4 regions of the Erwinia sp. Eh17-17 genome follow, and region 4 is predicted to be linked to each of the others. Evidence: predicted binding sites of a transcription regulator. Region 4 holds the regulator's gene; each other region holds the start of a gene.

Region 1 (4,547 bases), on a different contig from region 4:
CCGGTCATCGGGCTGGGGCTGCTGTTGAAAGGACGCGCCGCGCGCTGGCCAATGAGCCTGCTGCTGTGGTCGATTACCTTTGGCCACAGCGAAGCGCGCCTGACGCAGCGCGAGCAACAGTTTGCACACTGGTTTCGTCAGCGCGTCACGGCGTTCCCCGTGGTGCAACAGCGGCTCACTGACTACCTGAGCAGTGAAGATGCTGACGTCTGGCTGATCACCGGTTCGCCGCAGCCGCTGGTTGAGCAGGTTTACTTTGACTCGGCGTTTCTGCCACGGGTCAAACTGATCGCCAGCCAGATGGCGCGCGGCTGGGGAGGCCGGGTGCTGGCGATGCGCTGCCTCGGCCATGAGAAGGTGGCACAGCTGGAAGAGCAAATCGGCACGCCGTTACAGCTTTACAGCGGTTACAGCGACAGCAAGCAGGACAACCCGCTACTGTTTTTCTGCCAGCATCGTTTCCGCGTCACCCCGGTGGGTGAGCTACAGCAACTGGAATAAGCGGCAATTAAAGATATAATGTCGCGCTTTTTTTGCTGGAGATGCAGGTGACTGACAATAACGATGAATTCTGGATGCGCCATGCGCTTCAACTGGCTAAGCGCGCCTGGGAAGAGGGCGAAGTGCCGGTCGGTGCCGTGCTGGTGCACGAAGGGCGGGTCATTGGCGAAGGCTGGAACCGCCCGATCGGTCACCATGACCCGACGGCGCACGCTGAGATGATGGCGCTACGTCAGGGCGGGAAAGTGATTGAGAATTACCGTCTGCTGAACACCACGCTGTATGTCACGCTGGAGCCCTGCATCATGTGTGCCGGTGCGATGGTGCACGGCCGCGTCGGTCGTCTGGTCTTTGGTGCGCGCGATGCGAAAACCGGGGCAGCGGGTTCGCTGCTTGATGTGCTGGGGCATCCGGGAATGAATCATCAGGTGAAGACTGAACAGGGTGTGCTGGCGGAAGAGTGTGCCGCGCTGTTGAGCGACTTCTTCCGTCAGCGCCGCGCCGAAAAGAAAGCGCAGCGCAGGGGCTGATGCTCTTTTCCGGCCCGCCGGTTTACCACGCCGATCAGTTTAACGCGACTTTCGCTTCCACAGTGGGGTAGCCGCTACCCAGTTCGGCTTCCATCGCGGCTTGCTGCGCCTGCTTCCTTTCCTGATCCTGCAAATAACCTACCAGGCTTATCTCATACTTACGGATGTTTTCCACATAGGCATAGGCCTCGTGGCCGCGCGCGTAACCGTAATTAGTCTGGCTGTAGTAACGTTTCTGACTGAGCATCGGCAGCCGGACTTTTACGTCAGCCCAGCTATCCGGATTAGCCTTCTGTTTTTCCGTCAGCTTGCGGGCATCAAGCATATGGGCATACCCCATGTTATAGGCGGCCAGCGCAAACCAGATGCGTTCGTCTTCGGGGATGGTCGGCGGTACTTTTTCCATCATGCGCACCAGGTACTCACTACCGCCGCGAATACTCTGTTCGGGGTCAGTACGGTCGGTCACGTTGACGCTGTCGGCGGTGTTACGCGTCAGCATCATCATGCCGCGTACCCCGGTGGGCGACGTGGCCTGGGGGTTCCAGTGTGATTCCTGATAAGAGATGGCGGCCAGCAGGCGCCAGTCTATGTTCCGGGCATATTTTTCGAATAAGGGCTTAATATCCGGCAGGGTCGCGTCGATGGCGCGCAGGAAGGTTCGGGTATCAACGTAGTCAAAGGTGCCGACGTGGCCTAGATACTTCTCATCCAGTCGCGCCATGGCTCCCTCCTCACCCATCTGGTTGAAGAAGTCGAGCAGCGCCGCATTCATGCTGTCGTCCTGCTCCTGCTGGATATACCAGGTGACCGGCTCTTCATCAGTGATATCAAATGCCACCGCCAGCTGCGGATGAATGCGTTGCATTAAGGCAATAGTGACAGAATCGCCCACGGTATAGTCGAGCTTGCCGTCAGCCACGGCCTCCAGCAGGCCCTGAGGCGTCTGGTCAGTTGAAATCGCCCAGTCGAGGTCAGGGTACTGTTGCGCTTTCACGTTACGCAGAGTCGATAGATAGGCCGAGCCTGAGGCCGCCGTCAGACGCCCCTTCAGATCGCCCAGATTTTTTGGCCGTGGCGAACCAATGCGATAAACCAGCTGTTGGGAAACCGAATAATAAGAGGGACCGGCACGAAAACGCGTGAGCCGTTCATTGTTGTAGATTAAGCCTGCCGCCAGCAGATCGGCTTTATCGTCTTCCAGGTCGTCAAAAAGGTCGCCAAGGTTCGGGCGCACGGTGACTTCCAGCCTGACCCCCAGATAACGGGCGAAGCGTTTCGCCAGCTCATAGTCCATCCCCGCTGGTAAATGATTGACGGTGTAGTAAGTCAGCGGAGAGTTTATGGTGCTGATGCGCAGCACTCCCCGTGATTTTATCTGTGCAATACGGTCGGTCGAACCGCCGTACCACGGGATCGAGGGCCACAGTGCCAGCGCAAGAAGCACGGTGATCAACCCGACCAGAAGATAATTAAATTTAAAGCGTTTCAAATAGTTATCTCTCGGTGATTCTCAGGTATCTGTCTTCTATGGCAGTATTTGTGATCTATAATTGGTCCTGAGCGTGGGGCATTCTGCGCAACTCCGCGCAGCTCCGCAACTGAAATCCACCTGTTTTGTGCGTTTTTCAGGCAATTCCTTATCGCGATTAAATCTGCGCAAACGGTTTCGTAACGGGTGCGGATTCACTATAATACCGCCCGTTTTCCCCTGTTGCGCCCAATGAAGCGTCGCCCGGCGCTTCGAGACGAGAGATCTTTAATGATGGAAATTCTGCGTGGTTCGCCCGCTCTGTCGGCATTTCGTATTAACAAATTGCTGGCCCGCTTTCAGGATGCTCACCTGCCGGTGAGTGACATTTACGCTGAGTACGTCCATTTCGCTGATGTCAGCGCGCCGCTTACCGGGGATGAGAAATCCCGCCTGCAACGCCTGCTGAAATACGGTCCCTCTCTCGCGGAACACACCCCGCAAGGCCGCCTCCTGCTGGTGACGCCGCGTCCCGGCACGATTTCACCGTGGTCTTCTAAAGCGACAGATATCGCCCATAACTGCTCCCTGCCGCAGGTTCTGCGTCTTGAGCGCGGCCTGGCCTTCTACGTGCAGGCACCGCAGCTGACCGACGCACAGTGGGGGGCGCTGGCCGCTCTGCTGCATGACCGCATGATGGAAACCGTGTTTACCGACATGAACCAGGCGGAAGCACTGTTTGCTCAGCATCAGCCTGCGCCCGTGCAAAGCGTCGATGTGCTGGGTGAAGGGCGCAACGCGCTGGTTCAGGCCAACATCAAACTTGGCCTGGCACTGGCCGATGATGAAATCGACTACCTGCAGGCGGCGTTTGAAAAACTGGGGCGCAACCCGAACGATATTGAACTCTACATGTTTGCTCAGGCCAACTCTGAGCACTGCCGTCACAAAATCTTCAACGCCGACTGGGTGATCGACGGCCAGGTTCAGCCGAAATCGCTGTTCAAAATGATCAAAAATACCTTCGAGAAGACCCCCGACCACGTATTGTCTGCCTACAAAGACAATGCGGCGGTGATGGAAGGTTCTCAGGTCGGGCGCTTCTACGCCGATCCGCAGGGCAACTATGATTTCCATCAGGAAGACGCACATATTCTGATGAAAGTGGAAACCCATAACCACCCGACCGCGATTTCTCCGTGGCCGGGAGCCGCGACCGGTTCCGGCGGCGAAATCCGTGATGAAGGTGCCACCGGGCGCGGGGCCAAACCTAAAGCGGGTCTGGTCGGTTTCTCGGTTTCCAACCTGCGCATTCCGGGCTTTGAACAGCCGTGGGAAGAAGATTTCGGCAAGCCGGATCGCATTGTTACCGCACTGGATATCATGACCGAAGGCCCGTTGGGCGGCGCGGCGTTTAACAACGAATTTGGTCGCCCGGCGCTGAACGGCTACTTCCGCACTTACGAAGAGCGCGTTAACAGCCACAATGGCGAAGAGCTGCGCGGCTACCACAAACCGATCATGCTGGCGGGCGGTATCGGTAATATCCGTGCTGACCACGTGCAGAAAGGTGAAATCACCGTGGGTGCCAAACTGATCGTCCTGGGTGGCCCGGCGATGAACATCGGCCTGGGCGGCGGTGCGGCCTCTTCAATGGCCTCCGGCCAGTCTGATGCTGACCTTGATTTTGCTTCCGTACAGCGCGACAACCCGGAAATGGAGCGCCGCTGTCAGGAAGTGATCGACCGCTGCTGGCAGCTCGGTGAAGCGAACCCGATTCTGTTTATCCACGACGTCGGCGCGGGCGGCCTGTCCAACGCCATGCCGGAACTGGTGAGCGACGGCGAACGCGGCGGGCGCTTCAATCTGCGCGACATTCTCAACGACGAGCCGGGCATGAGCCCGCTGGAAGTGTGGTGTAACGAATCGCAGGAGCGTTATGTGCTGGCGGTGTCCCCGGACAGCCTGGCGCTGTTCGATGCGCTGTGTCAGCGTGAACGCGCACCGTATGCGGTGATTGGTGAAGCGACCGAAGAGATGCATCT
Region 2 (4,547 bases), on a different contig from region 4:
TCCTACTTATACTTGCGGCCAAATTCCAATGAAAAAGGTCAGAAAACCATGTCAACTTCCCCACCGGACAGGCGTAGCGTCACGCCTGGTAAAGCGATGGTCGCTGCGGTCAGCGGCTATGCGATGGACGGCTTTGATCTGTTGATCCTCGGCTTTATGCTGCCGGCCATCAGCCTGTCTCTGGCACTCAGCCCCTCGCAGGCCGGTTCTCTGGTCACCTGGACATTAATTGGTGCCGTACTGGGCGGTATTATTTTCGGTCATATCAGTGACCGTCTCGGGCGTATTCGCGTACTGACCTTCACCATTCTGATGTTCTCGGTATTTACCGGACTGTGTGCCGTGGCGCAGGGGTACTGGGATTTACTGGCTTACCGCACGCTCGCCGGCATGGGGCTGGGCGGTGAGTTCGGCATTGGCATGGCGCTGATTGCGGAAGCATGGCCTGCCAACAAGCGCAACCGTGCGTCGGCGTGGGTCGGCATGGGCTGGCAGCTGGGCGTACTGCTGGCCGCGTTTATCACCCCTTTCCTGCTGAATATCATCGGCTGGCGCGGCATGTTTCTTGTCGGATTGCTGCCCGCGCTGGCGTCGTTCGCCATCCGCCGCGGGATGGGCGAACCGGAAGCGTTTACCGAACATGTGGACGTCAACCAGGGGCTGTCGTTTCGTGCGCGCATTAAGCTGCTGTTTGCCGACGCGGCAACCACCAAAGCCAGTATTGGCATCTTCATCCTCTGTTCGGTGCAGAATTTCGGCTATTACGGCCTGATGATCTGGATGCCGAGCTACCTCTCTTCCAACTTCGGTTTCTCGCTGACCAAATCCGGAATGTGGACGGCGGTCACGGTCGTGGGGATGACGTTCGGCATCTGGCTGTTTGGCCTGCTGGCGGATCGCTTTGCGCGCTGGAAAATATTCCTTATCTACCAGGTGGGTGCCGTGGTGATGGTAGTGGTCTATGCCCAGCTGCGCGATCCGACCATCATGCTGTTCACCGGCGCACTGATGGGAATGTTTGTTAACGGGATGATTGGCGGCTACGGTGCCCTGATCTCAGACACCTACCCGGTAAAAGTGCGGGCTACTGCGCAGAACGTTCTGTTTAACCTCGGTCGTGGTGTGGGCGGTTTTGGCCCGCTGGTGATTGGCCTGCTGGTCAGCCAGTGGTCTTTTGCTGCCGCGATTACAATACTGGCACTGATTTACCTGCTGGATATTCTTGCGACGCTGTTCCTGCTGCCGAAAAAGCAGGGCAATGAGGACGTGCTGGGCGCGATTGGCTAAACACAGGCGGGTTGGGCGCCATGCCCAACCCGGGATCGGTCCGCTTATCCCATCGCAGGGGTCAGGCATGTCTGGCCCGATGAATCGTTCCGTTTTATCGCCGTGTTAACTGCCAGCCTTTATCACGCCACAGCTCAGGCAGTTGCGCCATATCGTTAAATACGGTGACCAGCGGATGGTCGATGGTCGGGTTATGAGCATCCACGCAGTAATAGAAGACCGGGATACCGGCAGCGATACCGGCCATGGCACCCGCTTCAGAATCATCCACAAGGATACAGCGCTCAACGGGGACACCCATCTGCACTGCAGCGTGATGCAGGAGTTCAGGTTCGGGCTTCCAGTGCCCGATGTCGTAGCCGCTGTACAGACGATCGCCGAAGAAGGGCAGCATCTCCGTCAGACCGAGTGAATGCTGCATTTTGGGCACGGTACCGTTAGAGACAACGCACATCGGTACGCTGACTTTTTCCAGTAATGCCTTTGCACCGGCGATGGGTTTGAGCTCCCGCTCAAACAGACGTGCGACTTCCCGGCGATACGCGGGTTCCAGCACGTCAACCGGGACAGCGATCCCGTGCTGCTGGCAAACATCAGAAATGATGTCGTACAGTTTGACCCCTTTGTACTTCTCGAACATCTCCTGCAACGACAATGTGGCACCAAACTCCGCAAACGTATTGACGTAAGCCTGGGTACAGAGCATTTCACTGTCCACCAGTGTTCCGTCACAATCGAAAAAAATGCACGCTACTGACATCCTGCTTCCTTTAAGTCTGCATGGGCTGAGTGTGGATAGTAACGTGAAGCCGGGAGAGATTTCGACCATTGACAGTTCAGGGCCCCGTTTTTCAGAGAGAATCGTGTCAGTGACTGTTAGCGGTAGTGATATGTCGGTAAAAACAGCGCAATCGGTTGCGAAAAAACCGGGTGATCAATATCCCAAAATCTGAATTTTGGGGTAGGATAACCGCCGACAACTTTTTCTCCGTTCTGGAAACACATAATGACGAATCCCGGTCTGTTACAACGGATTTTTAAATTGCAGGAGCATGGTACCACCGTCCGTACTGAGGTGATTGCTGGTTTCACCACCTTCCTGACGATGGTCTATATCGTTTTTGTTAACCCGCAAATCCTGGGCGTGGCGGGTATGGATACGCAGGCGGTGTTTGTCACCACCTGCCTGATTGCTGCCTTTGGCAGTATTCTGATGGGGCTGGTGGCAAACCTGCCGGTGGCACTGGCACCGGCCATGGGCCTGAACGCCTTCTTCGCCTTTGTGGTGGTCGGCGCGATGGGGATTTCCTGGCAGATCGGGATGGGGGCTATCTTCTGGGGCGCGGTAGGCCTGCTGCTGCTGACCATTTTCCGCGTGCGTTACTGGATGATTGCCAATATTCCGCTCAGCCTGCGCGTGGGCATCACCGCCGGTATTGGCTTGTTTATCGCCATGATGGGGCTGAAAAATGCAGGCATCATTGTCGCCAATGAAGCGACGCTGGTGACCGTGGGTAACCTCACCTCGCACAGTGTGCTGCTGGGGGCGTTAGGCTTCTTTATTATCGCTATCCTGGCCTCACGCAATATTCATGCGGCGGTGCTGGTATCGATTGTCGTCACGACCGGGATTGGCCTGGCGATTGGTGATGTGAAATACACCGGCATCTTCTCGGCGCCTCCTGCGGTGACCTCCGTACTGGGGCAGGTTAACCTGAAGGATTCACTGAATATCGGGATGGCCGGGATTATCTTCTCCTTTATGCTGGTGAACCTGTTTGACTCCTCCGGGACGTTAATCGGCGTGACGGATAAAGCCGGTCTGACCGACGAGAAGGGCAAATTCCCGCGGATGAAGCAGGCGCTTTACGTTGACAGCATCAGCTCCGTTGCCGGTTCCTTTATCGGCACCTCTTCCGTGACCGCCTACATCGAAAGTTCGTCTGGCGTGTCCGTTGGCGGGCGTACTGGCCTGATGGCGGTAGTGACGGGTGTCCTGTTCCTGCTGGTGATGTTCCTGTCGCCTCTGGCGGGCATGGTTCCGGCGTATGCAGCCGCAGGCGCGCTGATCTATGTCGGCGTGCTGATGACGTCCAGCCTGTCTCGCGTGAAGTGGGATGATCTGACCGAAGCAGTTCCGGCGTTTGTCACTGCGGCAATGATGCCGTTCAGTTTCTCAATTACTGAAGGGATCGCGCTGGGCTTCATTTCTTACTGCGTGATGAAGCTGGGTACCGGACGCTGGCGTGAAATCAGCCCGTGTGTCGTGGTGGTTGCGCTGTTGTTCGTACTGAAAATTGCGTTTGTTGACGCGCATTAATTCCGCTGCCGGGTGGTGGTAACGCCACCCGTATTATCCGTTCAGGAGTAATACTGCGTTTTTTCTGCTGGCAGGCTGGTGAGACGTAACGTTCGTGGCCCCAGATTGTGGGCATGGACATTAAAATCCCCGAGTGACTCCCATCCATCATCACCGTTGTATTCCCACAAGCGCAGTCTGTCAGTGCCCGGCGACAGCGCACAGGACCAGACCAGCAAAGGCTCAACGTCGCACAGTGCCTGAATATCTGGCCAGCTCACCGAGCGCAGACGGCCTGATGCCGGGTGCAGCTGTAGCGAGTTCATTCCGTCAGCCCCTTCCCCCGTTAGCTTGAGAATACTCTGGCGCAGCGTCCAGATCTGGGTTGAGGCTTCGACAGCATCATTTTGTGCGTTAATCCATGCTTTCTCTGCTGAAGACAGACACTCGAAATGATGTTCCAGCGTCTGGCGACTGTGCGCACGAATGATCTCCATATCCAGCCCGGCGCGGCCTCCTTCTTCGGCTAACACCACGCCGACCATGCTACCGGCATAGGCAAAGCTGAAATCAGGGAGGTCAGGGTCAGCAAAGCAGGGGCGTCCGCTGGCGGTGGTGATCACTTCGGGCAGCGTTGGCATCCCGTATACGCGCAGCATCAGTTCTGCGAGCAGGGTGCGGGCAGCCAGATAACGGGTACGGCGCTTTTCGGAAAATCTGTTGGCGTGCTCGACGATCTGCAGGGGAAGTCGGTGTATCCGGGTTCGGGTCTGGGCAAGGGCCCAACGTGCAAAATGACTTGCCATCTGTCGCTCCGTGAAAATGGTCGGATAATCATCACTACTATTGTAAGAATATTCTTATCAAATTTCACCTGGGATTCCATTCCCAGGGGCATTTTCGGACTATTGTCACTGTTTACTGGCGGATTGCTGGTTCAATTGAGCTTTTCAGGAAGGGA
Region 3 (4,547 bases), on a different contig from region 4:
GGCGCTCAGGCCCTGACTCAGGCTGGTCAGTTATTGCTCTAATGATTGATTAATCAGCATTTACCCGACGGGGCGTTCAGCGCTATAAAACCGGCACAAAGAGGGCTACATCATACTTTGTGCCGGTTTTGCTTTTGCCGGGTTGACGTAGGTTTTCTCGCCCGGTAAGGTCTGGGTCGGTGTACTCAAATACACAGTTCCGACTTCTTAAGCCAGGTAATACAGATTAATGAATAAATTCGACCCTCATCGCCGTAAATGGCTGACGTTAGGTGGTGCTGCGCTTGGTATGGCAATGCTCCCCGGACAGGCTTTCGCTTCGCTTTCTACCTCCCGTCCACGCGTATTGACCCTTAATAACCTCAATACCGGTGAAAACCTTAAAACGGAATTCTTTAATGGTAAAAGCTATGACAAGGATGAGCTGGCGCGACTGAATCATTTTTTCCGTGATTACCGTGCGAATAAAAGCAAAAGCATTGACCCCCACCTGTTTGATCAACTCTTCCGTCTGCAAACTCTGCTCGACAGTCGTAAACCGGTACAGCTGATCTCCGGTTACCGTTCACTCGGAACCAATAATTCGTTGCGTTCGCACACCAGAGGCGTGGCTAAACACAGCTACCATACCCTGGGGCAGGCGATGGATTTCCATATTGAAGGGATTTCGTTAAGCAATGTTCGCAAAGCCGCGCTTTCACTGCGGGCGGGTGGTGTAGGATACTATCCGAGTAGTAACTTTGTGCATATTGATACCGGGCCGGTTCGGCACTGGTAAAACGAAATCCCGGCTCCTTATGGTGTCCGGTAACGGAGTATTATGGATTATCATCTTATCCCGGTCACTGCGTTCGCCCAGAACTGTTCGGTGATCTGGTGTACTGAAACCCGTGAGGCCGCTCTGGTCGATCCGGGAGGCGATGCAGAAAAAATTAAGCGTGAAGTCACTGCGCTGGGCGTGACGCTCACGCAAATTCTGCTGACGCACGGTCACCTTGACCATGTTGGTGCCGCTGCAGAACTCGCCGCGCACTATGCCATTCCTGTTACAGGCCCACATAAAGCAGATAAATTCTGGCTGGAAGGTTTACCGATGCAAAGCCAGATGTTTGGTTTTGATGAGTGCCCGCCGCTGGAGCCTGACCGCTGGCTGGAAGAGGGGGAAACCGTTCAGGTAGGGCAGACGTCTCTGGAAGTGTTGCTGTGTCCGGGGCATACGCCGGGCCATATCGTATTTTTTGACCGTGCCGGCCGCCTGCTGGTGTCAGGGGACGTGATTTTCAACGGTGGCGTGGGGCGCTCTGACTTTCCTCAGGGCAGCCACAGTGACCTGATCGCTTCAATTCACAATGAGCTGCTGCCGCTGGGCGATGACGTGACCTTTATTCCGGGACATGGCCCGATGTCTACGCTGGGTCGCGAACGTATCAGTAATCCGTTCCTGCAGTAGACACAAAAAAGGGTGACCGGCAAAACGGTCACCCTTTTTGCACTTCCCCTTGTTACAGCACCGCGACGATGGCTTCACACAGCGGGGACATGTTGTCCGGGGTCATCCCTGCCACGTTGACTCGCCCGGAGTTCACCGCATAAACGCCAAACTCATCACGCAGACGCACAACCTGATCTTTCGTCAGACCGCTGAATGAGAACATGCCGTTCTGACTGATGATAAAGCTGAAATCACCTTTCGCCCCTTTCTCCTGTAGCGTGTTCACAAACAGCTGACGCATACGCTGAATACGTTCACGCATGCTGGTCAACTCCTGCTCCCACAGCGCGCGCAGATCCTTGTTGCCGAGAATCGTTGCCACCACCGCTGCACCGTGGGCGGGTGGGTTAGAGTAGTTGGCACGAATGGTCGCTTTGACCTGGCTGAATGCGGTATCTACCACGGTGGCATCAGCGGCGACGAGGGTAAAGGCACCCACGCGCTCGTTATACAGGCCGAAGTTCTTCGAGTAAGAGCTGCAGACAATCAGTTCCTGATGGCTGGCGGCGAAAGCGCGCAGGCCTTCAGCATCTTCTTCCAGACCACGAGCGAAGCCCTGATAGGCAAAGTCAAACAGCGGCAGCCAGCCTTTCGCCAGCGACAGCTCAGCCAGCTGTGACCACTGGGCAGCCGTTGGGTCAATGCCGGTCGGGTTGTGGCAGCAGCCGTGGAACAGCACGATGTCACCCGCCTGCGCGGCGTTCAGGCTGCTCAGCAGCCCGTCAAAGTCCAGCGTGTGCCGGGCGGCATCGTAGTAGTCGTATTCACACACTTCCAGACCGGCAGCGGCAAACACATTCTTGTGGTTTGGCCAGCTTGGATTGCTGACCCAGATGCGTTTTGCACTGGTCTGCGTGGCAATAAAGTCGGCGGCGACGCGCAGTGCGCCGGTTCCACCTGGGGTCTGAGCCGTACGCGCACGCTGGCTGCTGATCAGGGTGCTATCCGCCCCGAACAGCAGTTCCTGGGTACAGCGCCCAAAGTCGGCGATGCCGTCGATGCTCAGGTAATTTTTGGTGGTTTCGTTTTCCAGCAGATACTGCTCAGCCTTTTTTACGCTGGTCAGTACCGGCGTTTTGCCGGTTTCATCTTTATACACGCCAATACCGAGGTTGATCTTATTTTGGCGGTCATCAGCGCGGAACAGGTCGGCTAAACCAAGAATAGGGTCGGCGGGTGCAGCTGCAATACGTTCAAACATAGTCGAAGTCCGTTAGCTTAATTTAAAGCGAAGTGAGGACTCAGGTTAACGCCAGAATCGGTAAATTACCAACCGTTTGCGTCAAAAAAACAGCAGAAAGGGATGTGAGAACGGAGAAAAACAAAAACGGGGCCGAAGCCCCGTTTGATGCACTGTTAATCGCGACCTTAGCCGCGACTAAGTGGCAATTAGAACTGGTATACCAGGCCAACACCTACAACGTCGTCGGTGCCCACACCCAGGTTACGGGTAGCATCGTTTTCGTCGATCAGGTTGATTTTATAGTCAACGTAGGTAGACATGTTTTTGTTGAAGTAGTAGTAAGAGCCTACTGACACGTATTTGTACAGATCTACGTCGCCAATGCCTTCAACATCTTTCGCTTTATCCTGCACGTATGCCAGGGATGGACGCAGACCGAAGTCGAACTGGTACTGAGCTACTGCTTCAAATTTCTGCTCTTTGTTTACTGTACCATCAGCAGCTACACCGTTAACAGTGCCAGAGATGTAGGTCGCGTTACGCGTTTCGCCGTACATCGCTGCCAGGTAAACATTGTTGGCATCGTATTTAACTGCAGTAGACCATGTTTCTGCTGATTTTCCACCGTTGGCGAAAGTTGCAGCTTCCTGGTTATTAGTACGGTCAGATTTGGTGTAAGCAGCAGTCACACCCACGCCGATTGGAGAGGTATAAGTTACAGAAGAACCCCAGCCGTCGCCGTTCGCTTGCTTGATACCACGACCGGTTGCGTTGTCTTCGTTTTTACCCTGGTATTGCAGAGCAAAGTCCAGGCCATCAACCAGACCGAAGAAGTTGGTGTTACGGTAAGTTGCCAGACCGTTAGAACGACCAACCATGAAGTTATCAGAGTTACCAGTATCACCACCGAATACTGGCAGAACGTCGGTCCATGCCAGTGGGTCGTAACCTACACCGTAGTTACGGCCGTAGTCGAATGAGCCGAACTCAGCAAATTTCAGACCTGCAAAGCCAACACGAGTTTTAGAACCTGTAGTACCTTCAGATTCAGCAACGTTCGCCTGGATGTTATATTCCCACTGGCCGTAACCGGTCAGCTGGTCGTTAATCTGGGTTTCGCCTTTAAAGCCGAAACGGACATAAGAAGCATCACCGTCATCGCCAGCGCTGTCAGAGAAGGTGTGACGCGCATCAACTTTACCGTACAGGTCCAGTTTGTTGCCATCTTTGTTATAGATTTCTGCTGCGTTAGCGGCACCAGCGGCCAACAGTGCTGGGATCACTACTGCAAGAATGTTGCGCTTCATCATTTTTTTATTACCCTCATTGGAGTTATTTGGACACCTGCCACTGCCGTCAATAATTCTTTACAGAACTACGATGAGAGTTTGGTGTCTTCCTGTGTCTGCACGCATCTTTCCATTCACAGCCTGGTTAATCTACCTCGAAAATGCTACCAATCTCTTATTCTGGTAACAAGAGGAAAATATGTATTACAAAATGTAAAAATTACGGAACTTTGTGAACTAACTCTAAATTTACAAAAATAAAAAAAGGCCAGCGAGGCTGACCTTAGTATATATATGAATTTCTTATATTTAATGCAGAAATCAGAACGTCGCGTTGCGTGGAGTGCGCGGGAAGGCGATAACATCTCTTACATTTTGTACGCCAGTGACATAGGCGATTAATCGTTCGAAACCTAAACCGAAACCTGAGTGAGGCACTGTGCCGTAGCGACGCAGGTCGCGATACCACCAGTAATCCTCTTTATTCAGGCCCATCTCGGCCAGGCGTGCATCGAGCACATCCAGACGCTCTTCACGCTGGGAACCACCAATGATTTCACCAATACCCGGAGCCAGAACATCC
Region 4 (4,547 bases):
GGCCAAAAAGACCCTTCTTAAAGAAAAAAAGAAAACCACTGCCGAGCCCCTGCGCACTGCGAAATTAAGCAAAAAATCACTGAGCAAAAAAATCGCCGCCAGTAAGAAAGCGGAGAAAAAACACTATGGTCGTCAGCGCGCAACGGCCAAAGGCACAGTACGTGAGAATGACGAGCTGACAGCACCGCTGAAGCTGAGCAAAGCGCACCGTGCGCGTTATCAGAAAGCTCGTGAAACGGCGATGAACAAGTTAATGGGTCAGTTAGGTAAGCCCTATCAGTGGGGCGGAACCTCACCCAAAACCGGCTTCGACTGCAGTGGCCTGGTATGGTACGCCTACAAAGATCTGGTGAAATTTAAGATCCCACGCACAGCTAATGAAATGTATCACCTGCGCGATGCCGCTTCGATTAAGCGCGACCAGTTAGAGAAAGGCGACCTGGTATTCTTCAGAATTAACGGTCGTGGCACAGCAGACCACGTGGGTGTTTATCTTGGCGGGGGGAAATTTATTCAGTCACCGCGCACCGGTAAAGATATTCAGGTTAGTGCGCTGAGTGAAGACTACTGGCAGGAACATTACATTGGCGCGCGCAGGGTAATGACGCCTAAAACCATTCGCTAAACGGGAAGGGTTACCCCCTCCCGTGCAGCACATGCTTAATGCATGACAGCCGTAAAACTGAACGCCATAATCAATAGCAGTGAACCCACCACCGCCAGCGCTGTCATTTTCATATCAGTATTCATTTTCTCTCCTTAATAACCTTGTCATTAGTAAGCCTACAGATTTTCCCACAGTTACCCGTAAAAATCTCGTTTTCTGCGCGCAGCCTTGTTAGAATTCTCTCCTTGCGTTGCGCAACAGGCAGCGCAAACCGTTTTAGTCAGCACTGCATGTCACTCTACGGACGATTCATCCCCTTCCCGACCCTTTGAGACAGCACCCAAAATGACTCTTGTCGGGCAGGAATAGCTGTATCCAGGCAAACGTTTAACCAACTAGTTATCAAGTTGTTACGATAACACCAGGAGTACGATTTTAATGGCAACAATTAAGGATGTGGCAAAGCGCGCCGGCGTGTCCACCACCACCGTGTCGCACGTGATCAATAAAACGCGCTTTGTGGCCGAAGAGACGCGAGAAGCGGTGTGGGTGGCCATCAAAGAATTGCATTATTCTCCCAGCGCCGTGGCCCGCAGTCTTAAGGTCAACCACACCAAAACCATTGGCCTGTTGGCAACTTCCAGTGAAGCGCCCTACTTTGCCGAGATCATTGAAGCCGTGGAAAACCGCTGCTTCGCTCAAGGCTATACGCTGATTCTGGGCAATGCGCACAATGACCTGCAAAAACAGCAGGCATATCTGTCAATGATGGCGCAGAAGCGCGTTGATGGGCTGCTGGTGATGTGCTCTGAATATCCGGACACCTTGATAGCCATGCTGGAAGAGAACCGCAACATCCCGATGGTGGTGATGGACTGGAATGAGTCGCGCGGCGATTTTACCGATACCGTGCTGGATAATGCCTTTGAAGGCGGCTATCTGGCTGGCCGCTATCTGATTGAACGCGGGCACCGGGATATCGGTGCTATCCCCGGTCAGCTGGAGCGCAATACCGGCGGCGGCCGCCACGCTGGCTTTCTGAAAGCGCTGGCAGAAGCCGGGATCACTCTGCGCGAAGAGTGGCTGGTGCAGGGCGACTTCGAACCGGAGTCAGGCTATCGCGCTATGCAGCAGATTTTGTCGCAGAAACAGCGTCCAACGGCGATCTTCTGCGGCGGCGATATTATGGCGATGGGGGCGATTTGCGCCGCCGACGAGATGGGATTGCGCGTCCCGCAGGACATTTCGGTGATCGGTTATGATAACGTGCGCAACGCCCGTTACTTCACCCCGGCGCTGACTACGGTACATCAGCCGAAAGAGCGCCTGGGTGAAACCGCCTTTGACATGCTGCTGGACCGCATCACCAGTAAACGCGAAGAGCAGCAGACCATCGAGGTTCATCCCTCACTGATTGAACGCCGCTCGGTGGCAGATGGTCCTTTCCGCGACTATCGCCGTTAAGCGCTGACCGGCTGCGGGTCGGGCTGCTCACTCAGCCATTCGGCGTTCAGCGTCTCGGTGCTGCCCAGGTATTCCAGCAGCCAGTTCAGCGCCGGAGAGGCGCTCTGCTCTGACCAGCTCAGGTAGCAGGGACTGTCGGGAAAAGGCGATGCCAGCGTCAGCTCAGCCAGTTCCTGCTGTTGTAATCCCGGCTGGGCGTAATGGCCCGGCACCATCCCGACACAGAGCCCGGCGCGCAGGCAGTCAAACGCGCTGTCCCAGTCAGGCACCACCAGCCGCCGCTGATTATCCAGCGTCCAGGTGGTACGCTTCGGCAGTGCTCGTGACGTATCTTCCAGCACCAGCGAGGGCCATTCGCGGATCAGGGCTTCGCTCAGCGCACCGCGGTGACCAAGCAGCGGATGTTGTGCCTGCACCACACAGCGCCAGTTCAGGCTACCCATATCACGAAAAGCAAAGCGCCCTCTCACCGGTATCGCCTGGGTGGCGCCAATCGCCACGTCCACACGGCCATCGGCCAGCGCATCCCACACGCCGTTGAACACTTCCGGCATGATATGGAGTTCCATATCGGGAAAATGCCGGTAAAAATCGACCACCAGCTGCCGGGTACGTGCCGGCCGCACGATCCTGTCTACCGCAATATTAATCTGCCCGCGCCAGCCATTGGCCACCTGCTGACAGCGCGTACGGGTGGCAAGCATTTTTTTGATAACAGCGCGCCCTTCTTCACTGAAAACGCGGCCAGCCTCCGTCAGCACCACATCCCGGTGACGACGCTCAAAGAGGCTGACCGCCAGCCACTCTTCCAGCTGGCGTACGGTGTAACTCACCGCGGAAGGTACGCGATGAAGCTCTGCAGCTGCCGCAGTAAAACTGCCGGTTCTGGCGACCGCATCGACCACTTCAAGAGAATATTCAGACCACATAACCTGCCTTCAAATTTTTTCAACGCAATACACGAATAATAGCGTTTCACAGCGCAGTGAACACGCGATTACACTGCGCGGGTGAAAAAATTGTCTAATAAGAGTTAAAAATCATGCGTTCCAAAGGTTTTATGCTTTACCTGGCGCTACTCAGCATGCTGGGTTTCCTTGCTACCGATATGTACCTTCCTGCATTTGGCGTCATGCAACAGGACCTGCAGACTGAAGCCGGGGCGATCAGCGCCAGCCTGAGTATCTTTCTCGCCGGTTTTGCCTGCGCCCAGTTAGTCTGGGGGCCGCTCTCCGACCGTATTGGGCGTAAACCGGTGCTGGTTATGGGCCTTAGCCTGTTTGCCATTGGCTGCGCGGCGATGCTGTGGGTCGAGTCAGCCCCCTGGCTGCTGGCCCTGCGCTTTGTTCAGGCCGTGGGCGTCTGTGCCGCTGCCGTAAGCTGGCAGGCGCTGGTCGTTGACCGCTACAGCGGTCCTCAGGCGAACCGCGTCTTTGCCACGATTATGCCGCTGGTCGCCCTTTCTCCGGCCCTGGCCCCGCTGCTGGGTGCCTGGCTGCTGCAGCATTTCTCCTGGCGTTCTATTTTCGTCGCGCTTTTGCTGATCAGCGTGATGCTGCTGATCCCGACCCTGCGCCTGCCTTCACGTACCCCGCAGACAAAAGAGACGGTAAAAACACCGGCACCGGGCTTTTTCTCGCTGCTCAAGTCACCGGTTTACAGCGGCAACGTGGCTATCTATGCCGCCTGCTCCGCCAGCTTCTTTGCCTGGTTAACGGGATCCCCGTTTATTCTGGGGCGCTTAGGCCTGTCACCTGCTGATATCGGTCTGAGTTATGTTCCACAGACTATCGCCTTCCTGATCGGTGGGTTCAGCTGCCGCGCGCTGCTCAACCATTTTGCCGGGCGTCAGCTGCTGCCGTGGCTGCTGGCATTTTACAGCCTGAGTATTGCCGCCATCTACCTGGCCGCATTGCAGCCTCAGCCTTCGCTGTTTGCCCTGCTGTTGCCGTTCTGCGGCATGGCAATGGCCAATGGCGCGATCTATCCTATCGTGGTGTCCAGCGCGCTACTGCCCTTCCCTCATGCCACGGGCAAAGCGGCTGCACTGCAAAATATGTTGCAGCTGGGTCTCTGCTTCCTCGCCAGCCTGGTGGTATCCACCTGGATTGAATCCGCGCTTTACACCACCACGCTGGTGATGGTGGCGACCATTTTCCTCGCGATTGTGGGCTATATTGTACAGCGTGCCGCTGAGCAAAAGCAGGCCTGGCGGACCGCAAACGAGCAGGGTTAAGCGGATAGCCTGCTGACAGCCTGTGCCAGCAGGCTGTTAGTTAGCACCCTAACGATAATCCGTTGAATATTGACCGGGGTGAGCATATAATTTTCAATGCATCGCCAAAACTACAAGTAAACAACATTTTTGAAGCAGGCATCCCTCCCGGCGACTGTCTGCTGTTGATACTGACAGGGCTGTCATGATGTTGTTCCGCGTGACATTTTTTGACTTCTGGCAGTTTCGATTCAATCCTCT

Evidence for each region. The regulator PurR, encoded in region 4, represses purine synthesis genes. The targets are predictions, from matches to a motif close to CANGCAAACGTTTGCNTG.
Region 1: a site for PurR is predicted at 2,688-2,705, ahead of purL (phosphoribosylformylglycinamidine synthase). Genes of this name have one in related genera too.
Region 2: a site for PurR is predicted at 2,192-2,209, ahead of ABEH87_RS14225 (NCS2 family permease). Genes of this name have one in related genera too.
Region 3: a site for PurR is predicted at 2,759-2,776, ahead of ABEH87_RS06940 (amino acid aminotransferase). Genes of this name have one in related genera too.

The regions. Positions count from the first base shown of each region.
Region 1 is NZ_JBDFQT010000005.1:172,134-176,680, reverse strand. Features, by position in the region: gene yfhb (phosphatidylglycerophosphatase C) at 1-501, shown strand, start outside; gene tadA (tRNA adenosine(34) deaminase TadA) at 549-1,031, shown strand; gene mltF (membrane-bound lytic murein transglycosylase MltF) at 1,066-2,523, opposite strand; gene purL (phosphoribosylformylglycinamidine synthase) at 2,794-4,547, shown strand, end outside.
Region 2 is NZ_JBDFQT010000004.1:388,779-393,325, reverse strand. Features, by position in the region: gene ABEH87_RS14235 (MFS transporter) at 49-1,287, shown strand; gene yieH (6-phosphogluconate phosphatase) at 1,382-2,047, opposite strand; gene ABEH87_RS14225 (NCS2 family permease) at 2,294-3,607, shown strand; gene ABEH87_RS14220 (4'-phosphopantetheinyl transferase superfamily protein) at 3,649-4,392, opposite strand.
Region 3 is NZ_JBDFQT010000002.1:326,648-331,194, reverse strand. Features, by position in the region: gene ldtD (L,D-transpeptidase) at 1-42, shown strand, start outside; gene ABEH87_RS06950 (YcbK family protein) at 230-778, shown strand; gene ABEH87_RS06945 (MBL fold metallo-hydrolase) at 821-1,450, shown strand; gene ABEH87_RS06940 (amino acid aminotransferase) at 1,503-2,693, opposite strand; gene ompC (porin OmpC) at 2,882-3,985, opposite strand; gene asnS (asparagine--tRNA ligase) at 4,286-4,547, opposite strand, start outside.
Region 4 is NZ_JBDFQT010000001.1:1,070,107-1,074,653, forward strand. Features, by position in the region: gene ABEH87_RS04730 (NlpC/P60 family protein) at 1-625, shown strand, start outside; gene purR (HTH-type transcriptional repressor PurR) at 1,046-2,071, shown strand; gene punR (DNA-binding transcriptional activator PunR) at 2,068-3,000, opposite strand; gene punC (purine nucleoside transporter PunC) at 3,114-4,307, shown strand.